2 linked regions of the Acaryochloris sp. CCMEE 5410 genome follow. Each later gene encodes a partner of the first gene's protein in a complex. Links are inferred from orthologs where the notes say so. Each region holds a gene or a part of one and is shown in the gene's direction. Other genes may lie near its edges.

What was found.
Region 2: the proteins of ON05_RS24780 (region 1) and ON05_RS10115 are in contact, whole or in part, in a solved structure (PDB 6M36), measured with the Bacillus subtilis proteins. The link is inferred for Acaryochloris sp. CCMEE 5410 from one-to-one orthologs.

The regions. Positions count from the first base shown.
Region 1 is NZ_AFEJ02000002.1:860,943-865,142, reverse strand. The notes cover bases 904-3,751. They hold ON05_RS24780 (anti-sigma regulatory factor), read left to right. Parts: upstream 904-2,034; coding sequence 2,035-2,469; downstream 2,470-3,751. Other genes in these bases: ON05_RS24770 (NUDIX hydrolase), read right to left, coding at 3,283-3,738; ON05_RS24775 (pantothenate kinase), read left to right, coding at 2,453-3,280; ON05_RS24785 (PP2C family protein-serine/threonine phosphatase), read right to left, coding at 904-1,802. Also shown: ON05_RS24795 (phosphatidate cytidylyltransferase), read right to left, coding at 1-55; ON05_RS24790 (STAS domain-containing protein), read left to right, coding at 326-652; more of ON05_RS24785, read right to left, coding at 675-903; bcp (thioredoxin-dependent thiol peroxidase), read right to left, coding at 3,914-4,200. UniProt on the Bacillus subtilis protein: Negative regulator of sigma-B activity. Phosphorylates and inactivates its specific antagonist protein, RsbV. Upon phosphorylation of RsbV, RsbW is released and binds to sigma-B, thereby blocking its ability to form an RNA polymerase holoenzyme (E-sigma-B).
Region 2 is NZ_AFEJ02000001.1:2,255,960-2,260,020, forward strand. What follows is about bases 986-3,694. They hold ON05_RS10115 (STAS domain-containing protein), read left to right. Parts: upstream 986-2,032; coding sequence 2,033-2,356; downstream 2,357-3,694. Other genes in these bases: ON05_RS10110 (agmatine/peptidylarginine deiminase), read right to left, coding at 986-1,615; ON05_RS10120 (hypothetical protein), read left to right, coding at 2,502-3,002; ON05_RS10125 (hypothetical protein), read left to right, coding at 3,279-3,635. Also shown: ON05_RS10105 (L-threonylcarbamoyladenylate synthase), read left to right, coding at 1-349; more of ON05_RS10110, read right to left, coding at 605-985; ON05_RS10130 (hypothetical protein), read right to left, coding at 3,732-4,061. UniProt on the Bacillus subtilis protein: Positive regulator of sigma-B activity. Non-phosphorylated RsbV binds to RsbW, preventing its association with sigma-B. When phosphorylated, releases RsbW, which is then free to complex with and inactivate sigma-B.

The DNA.
Region 1 (4,200 bases):
TGCCCAACGCTAGAACGATGGCAATCAGTCCACTAATGATACGAGCCCAAGGCATATATGTAGATTATTATTTCCCTCAGGGGTATTATCCTACGCCGATGTCTTTCTCCGCAGCTAGTTAAGCTGAGAGAAGATGCATAGAGGATAGCAAAAAGCATTCGATCTGGCGATATCCCAAAAAAAAAGAGTATTCTGAGGAACAGCTCTTTTCGTCATTTGAACTGTGGTCATCTGATGTTGATCGATGAACCCCATAATGGCTTGTGAGATCTGCGTATGGGCTGATTTCTGCGGAACAGTTGAATCGTTATGCTCCAAGTAAACAATGCGTCCCAATGTAACAACCATACAACCGAATAATATTTTGGACGGAGTCACTGGCGCGGTCTTTCGTCAGGAAGTAGCAGCTGCAGTTGAGGCGGGTGCCGATATTGTTTTGGTAGATTGCCAAGATATTTCATTTATGGATAGCTCTGGTCTAGGTGCTTTGGTCCTAGCCCTGAAATTTATGCGGGCAGCCGAACGTCAGCTCGTGCTTTGTTCGCTCAATCAGCAGGTTAAGACCCTTTTTCAGTTGACTGAAATCGCTCAAGTGTTTCAGATCTACGACAATCGGCAACATTTCGAACAAAGTGGGCTTTTAGGTTCTTGAAGTTCTAGTTCTCAGGCGGTACTTACGGAAAGACAACTTGCATTAGTGCTAAATCATCGGTAAAGCGCTGGTGCTTACAACATATTTGTACTTGGTCCAAAATAGTTTCAATTGTGGGGGATCCTATTTGATGAAGCTGTTGGAGTACATGGGAGAATCCTTCTAGCCCCAGCAGTTGATTGTTGGTTTTAGGGATTTCATAAATCCCATCGCTAAAGATATAGAGGGTTTGATGTGGCGTGATGTTACAGCTCTGACTTTGATAGGTAAATTCTGCAAACATTCCCAAGGGGAGTCCTGGTGTTTTTAAGGTCTGTACCTCTGGTTCTGATGTTGACATCAATAGGGCTGGCGGATGCCCGGCACTGGAAAATACTAATTCTTGACGAGAGCGATGATAAACCCCATACCAAATGGTGAGGTATTTAGGGTTTTCGGGGCTCATGGTGAATCGTTGATTGAGAGCATGCAACACTTCATGGGGATGTTGGTAATTGATGCCTGGGAATGCTTGCGATCGCAACATATTTAATATTGATACCGATGGCAAGGCTGCCCCTAAACCATGTCCCGACACATCTAGAAGATACAGAATCAACGTATCTGGGGTTAGCCAATAGTAATCAAAGCAATCCCCACCTAATTGACTAGACGGAATAAACCGGGACTGGATTTGAATCGGTGATTGTAGGGGGGCAGGCAAAATGGAACGAACATATTGGGCAGCCTCTGCCAATTCCGCTTCCAGCCTTTGTTTTTGTTCGTGTAAGTCCTGGTTTAAGTGATAGAGCCTCAGCCCTGCCCGCACACGGGCCCGCAGTTCACTCATATCAATGGGTTTTGTTAAAAACTCATCGGCCCCAGCATTCAGTCCAGCAATTCGATCGTCCAGATCAGATCGAGACGTTAACAAAATAAAAAAAGTGGCAGAAAGTTGTGGATTTGATTTTAATTTCTGACAAACGCCAATTCCATCCAATACCGGCATCATCCAATCGCAGATGATTAAGGCAGGGCAGAGTTGCTGTGCCTTTGAGAGGCCTTCTTGACCATCGCTGGCGACAGTCACCTGATACCCCTGTTTTTCAAGTGTGCGGCGTAAGAGGAGCTGGGTAATGGGATCATCATCGATGATCAGAATTTTCACCATAGATGTTTCACAAGGCCATATTTGAGCATCTATTGTGAATTTATTCGCAAGGGCGAGGGCTAATCCACACCGTTCAAGTTTAGCAAGGGGATAATCTCTGCTAAGAAAGCTAATGTTTGGGGGATGAGTTCCCTATAATTAAGCTAAAGTCGCCTGGTCGAATAACGACACCACTTCTTATGTCAATAGCCTTGGACCCATGCAATTGGAGAGATTGACCTCCTCATAGCAGATGCCAAAGCACTATCATCTAAGTGTTAATTCTGACCTCAATAACCTGCCTCAAGTTCTGGACTGGTTCCAACAGCTGCACCCTACTCGAGTCGCAGAACAAGAGTGGCTGGAGTGCCAGATAGCACTGGCAGAAGGATTTACCAATGCGGTGAGCCATGCCCATCAATCACTACCGCCCACTACCCCCATTCAGTTAGAGCTGGGAATTGAGCTAGACCATGTGGAAATCCGAATTTGGGACCAGGGTCCCACCTTTGATCTACGCCAATATTTACAGCATCACCCTACTTTCCCCAGCCAGGATATGGGCGGTGGTCGGGGGCTGCTGCTGATCAACCGGATTGCTGATAACGTTCAATATCGAAGAATAGACAACTGCCAAAACTGTCTTTCTATCGTTAAGTACCTGTCTTTGAATGAGCCCATCCACTGAGGATATTAAGCCTTGGATCGCTCTGAGCATCGGCAACTCCCGATTGCACTGGTTTTATTATGAAGGGTCAAATTTAGTTCAGACCTGGGACACCTGCCACATGGAGATATCCCAAACAAGATCCCCTTCCACCTGGGAGGAGTGGCAGGCCTATTCCCCTGCCATGGCCCACTGCTCTTCTAAGGTAACTATGCCAGAGCTGTGGGTTATCTCTGTTGTTCCATCTCAAACCTGTATTTGGCAGACTTATCCCCAATCCATAGTCATTACTGCCACCGATATTCCGATTCAGTATCCTTATGAAACCTTTGGACTGGATCGAGCGCTTTCAATCTGGACTGCAGGTACCCTGCATCAATGGCCCATATTGGTGATTGATGCTGGAACTGCGCTGACCTATACAGGAGCCACTTCATCGACCAACTGTGTGGGAGGAGCGATATTGCCAGGCTTGGGATTGCAACTGCGATCGCTCTCGCAATCTACAGCAGCGTTACCCACCATTGCCTTACCCCAAAACCTTCCCAATCGATGGTCGCTGACGACCGACGTAGCCATCCAAAGCGGTATTTTGCATACTTTAGTCTCTGGCATGATTGACTTTATCTCAGCCTGGCTAAAGCAGTATCCCACCAGTCAAATTGTCCTAACGGGGGGAGACTCCGAAACACTATATCGCTATCTATTGCAAGCTTCTAAACCTAAAGCAGTGCAAAAACTACTAGACCGGGTTATTCTACAGCCCCAACTCCAAGGGATAGGGCTTCTACATTTACGTCAGCAGAAAGGTGATCGGTCGCTGCATTTCTAGAGCTAGCGAATCACTAATTCACCTTGGAGGTAGTCTTGCAGCTGCTGGGTATGATCATGACTTAAAGACATGTTCATCGCTTCATCTAGGGAAAAAGATTGCACCTCAGATATTTCATTTATATCGTTCACTTGCAATTTCCCTTCAACCTTAATTTCAAAGGCTAAACAAATGGAATGTAATCGAGGATCACGATCGGGGTCTGAGTATACCCCCACAAATCGTCCCATTGTTGTGAGTGATAACCCCGTTTCCTCATGGAGTTCTCTTTTGATACTGTGCTGAATATTTTCACCCCAATCCACCATGCCGCCCGGTAAGCTCCATAGGCCATTATCCTGACGTTTAACCAATACGATTTGTCCATCTTCAAGGATCGGTATTAAACATACCCCTAATAATGGGTGTCGAAAGAGAAGGCCCAGCACCGTCTGAACCATGTATGCGAAACGTTTCATAGTCAAAAATACAGAGGTAGGCTAGTTCACATAGTGAGGTGCGTTAGTATCCATCAATAGACTAGAGTGCCTCCTAATATATCAAGGCAAATCTAGAAAATTATGCATTAATCTTTTGTGCAAGAACTCCGTTTTAGATACTAAAAATAAATCTAAAAGAGAGTGAGTTTAATATCTACTTTCTCAGTAATTCTAAATCTTGCAACACATCTGTGGCGTGATCGGCAGCCTTGACCTTTCGATAAATCTTCGCTAGCTTGCCGTCCGGATCAATGAGAAAAGAATGTCGATAGATCCCTTCATATTCTTTACCCATAAACTTTTTGGGTCCATAGGCTTCATAGGATTTTGCCACATTGAAATCGAGATCGGAGAGTAATTGGAAAGGCAAATTTTGTTTATTGATAAATTTCTGATGGGATTTGGAATCATCTCCACTAACCCCTAGGATAACAACCTGCT
Region 2 (4,061 bases), on another replicon or contig:
GGCTGACTATTGGCCGGGGGCGTTGACCTTGGTGTTACCGGCTTGCGATCGCGTCCCTCCAGCCATGAATCCCCTCAATCCCGACAGTATTGGGATTCGAGTGCCCAATTCCAAGGTGGCGCAAATGATTTTGCAGCAAACTGGACCTTTAGCCACCACCAGTATCAATCACTCTGGGCAACCTGCTTTAACCACTGTTAAGGATATCAATCAACACTTCCCTGATGTGTTTACTCCTCTAGCTAGTCTATGGCCTGAACCTCAATCGTCTGAGCCACTGCCTTCTACCGTCATTAAATGGAATGGGCAAGGCTGGGATGTTTTGCGTCAGGGGGCAATCCAGATTTAGGTCCAATATGTTTAGACTGGTTCAGGTCTCATACGGAACGCTTAAGCATAGCTTTCCCATTCATTCTTTTGCCTTGTTTGACCTTTACTCAATTCATGCAACAAAGCCGTTCAATAGCTATCTTGCCTCCAAGAAATCACACTATTGAACCATGCGAGTATTTATCTTTTTAAATGACAGTATTCGAAACTAAGTCCTTTCTGAAGACCTACCGCGACATAAAGCAATTGCCACAAAGATCATTAATGAAAGAGATTAAACCAAAGGTTCTTGTTGGGTGGCACAGTGAATACTTCCTCCACCGCTTGCAATACCATCAATCGACAGCTGCTCAATCTGCCGATGGGGAAACACAGTCGCCAACTTTTTCCTCGCTGCATCATCGGCTTTAGAATCGCCAAATTTCTGCATAATGACAGCACCATTGCATAAGTAATAGCCCACATAACCAGCGGCGAAATCCTTCGTTCCAAATTTAGTATTGATCTTCAAGGGTGTTTCGAGAACAATCAGCTCTAAAGGTCTCCCCATAGCATCTGTGGCTCTTTTTAAGGCCTCTATGTTCTTCTGAGTCACTGGATAATCAGAAGAAGATTGATCGGCCTCTCGACTGACTATCACAACTCCTGGTTTCGCAAATCGAGCATAAAAGTCGGTATGGCCATCTGTAATATCTTTCCCCTTGATGCCCTCTAGCCAGATAATCTTTTTAAGGCCCAACAGTTGTTTGAGTTCAACTTCAACCTCATTTTTATTTCGACCTGGATTTCGATTGTCATTAAGGATGCAGCTTTCCGTCATAATGGCAGTGCCTTGTCCATCCAGTTCAAAGCAACCCCCTTCTAAAACGAGGCTAGATTTTATAGTCGTTACTCCTGCTTGCTGCGCCACAAAATGAGCGACTTTAGCATCATATTGGTAAGCCTGATCTTCTCCCCAACCGTTGAAATTGAAATTAATGGCTGCTTTGTTCCCATTTTCATCAATGACAAATGAAGGACCTGTATCCCTTATCCACAAGTCGTTGATCGTGAATTCAATCAATTGAATAGGGAAAGGATGAGACTCTAACCCACCTAAAAGTTCTACGGCTAGTTCGTAATCCTGTTGTCGGACCAGCATAGAGATAGCTTCATAGTTGGCAATCGTTTTGGCAATTTCAGCCAAATTACGTTGCACTTCCAAAACCTGCCGTTGCCTCCAAATTTCGTCGCTGGCGATAAAAGCCATCCAAGTTTGCTTGTGAGGCTCTCCTTCATCGGGCATATACAACTTCTTACTGTTGACTCCTGTAGTCAAATCCGCACTACAGACGGATATAAGCGTACCTAAGCTAGCCAAAATGCTCGACTTAATTAAGCCTCTTCTCGATAGCACTCGGCTGCTCCCATCATCTTCCTCAATTTTATTAAGAATATCGCTCAATATCTATTAAAATTTGGCCATTTTTTTGTCTTTACTTAAACCAGCACATGAGTATTATACTCGCACAATTTAAGTGCAATACTCAGCTAAAAAATTATATAAAAAATTGAATATTTATCTGCGATTGCTTTCTCACTTCCCGAACTGGGAATTCTGTAAACACGACAACAACGTTCTGATCTGTGAACCAGAATTTATAGAGTGTTATCGCCTTTATCTAACCTACCCAACCGGAACCGACTTAGGAGTTCAATTAAGATGAGCTATGTAGTTTTTCAGCCTGCTGACATGATAGACGGTATCAGTACCAGCGAATTACGTACTGAAGTTAACGATGCCTTAGCTGATGGCGTGAAAACAATTCTGATAGATCTTAAAGATGTCACTTTTATGAATAGTTCTGCCATTGGTGCTTTGGTTGCTACGCTTAAATCAGTGCGAGGAGAAGGTGGCACCTTGGCATTGTGTTCACTGAGTGATCAGGTGCATCTCATCTTTGAATTAACTAAAATGGACCGTATTTTTGACATTTATGGAGATTGTCGAGAATTTATGCAGAAAAATAGTATTTCTGCCAGCTAATCACGTCTAAACATGATGAATTTCAGCCTCAATATATAAGGTTTCAAAAACTTACTTAAAAAAACCTAACAAGAGGGAATTCGTTGATCATCCCAGGGTGAAGTTGGGTATCCAAATAGAGAACGCACAGATTTCCCAATACACAATGAACCCCAATACCCTAGCAGTCTGGAAAAACGTTGAGACTATCCTCAATGTTCGTTTTAGGCATAATATGATGGATCTTCTCTTGGATATGGCACGAAATCCAGCTATAGATCCCAAAAAGATTGCTGCTTGGATGCTGACGACCTCCACTTGCATCTGTAACGCCATTTTTGGGAAAGAGGATCCATTCCCTTTACTCTATTTCTACATTCGGGCGTTGGATAATCACTATCCTGAGCTTTTGAAACAGGTTGCCCAGGTTTATGCAAATCATGAATTGAGCGAATCCATTCCCGTTATTTCAGATCGGGATGAATTCCTTGGGATTCTCTGGGCTGCGGGCTGTACTTTTACCAACGGCGAACTGATATTAAGTGGTGAAGACATTGATATCACACCTAAAGGATTAAAGCGGTTTCGCTCAATTTGGAGTGCACCAATAGGTCTATCCGACAGTACCTATTCACAAGTAAATTTTCAAGAAAAAATGGACGCTTAAACTTCTCATCAATACTTACGCTTGACGAAAGCCACAATAAAAATTCTTATAAAGAAATCTTCTTAATTAAGATTTTTTGCATAGCAAGAAACCAATATCCAAATCTGGACTCGGATCAATAAAAAATCTACTTTTAGAAAGGCTTTCAGTATTTATACTGATTTTTCTCTCGAAGATATTGATTAGGCTAGATACAATTGTGTGGCCCTTGCGAAAACAATAATTCGATTTTATTGCGACTATTCTCATTTAGAACCATACAGGGGAGACCTGGCCATGACAGCTGATGACATAGTCAACTACTATTTGCAAAATGCTCAGTCGACCTTAGCGACACCTCAGTCACCCTCTATTTGCACAGGGACTATTGAGTCTTGGATTTGTGTTGAGGTGGGGAGAAAAATTGTCATCCATGGGGAAATTCACAATCATCCCAAACATGCGGAAGGAAAGAAGTTAAAGACTTCGCCTATCAAACACTACCTCGCTAAAGATGGTCGGGTATATGTGACGACCAAAAACTCTATGTATGAGCTAGGTATGCCCCATCCAGATTTCACTGGGGATGTAGAACTGTTGGTCGGTAACCTGGACACTCAGAAATGGGAAAAACTCACTTATTGGGAAGATTGAAATTAATATATCTCCCATAAATTCTAGGCATGATCGGCTCATGTAAAACTAAGAAATTATAAGCCATAGGGGCTAAGTCCTTACAAAGAACGCAATCTATTCCGCACAACCCAGGTTAATAGTTTTCGTCAAGCTAGGTCCTGTAATTAGACCAGGCTGAATCAGGGTTGCGGTTAACTGCACTTCGGAATAGCACTGATACTCTGCTAGGAAGGGAAACGAGTAACTTAGTTGATCATTGGCGCTCACAGCAATGGATCGCGTTTGCACTGAATTCCAGGCTGGGACAGGTCCTGTGGCGGGTGAATCGTAGCCTTTGGCGTTGATTGCAAGCACTAAATTGGTGCCAGGTTGAGTCTCTTGTTGACCCGGTTTCACTTTGACTGCAATTAGTAAGTCCATCCCTAGGCCATAGGGATTCCAACG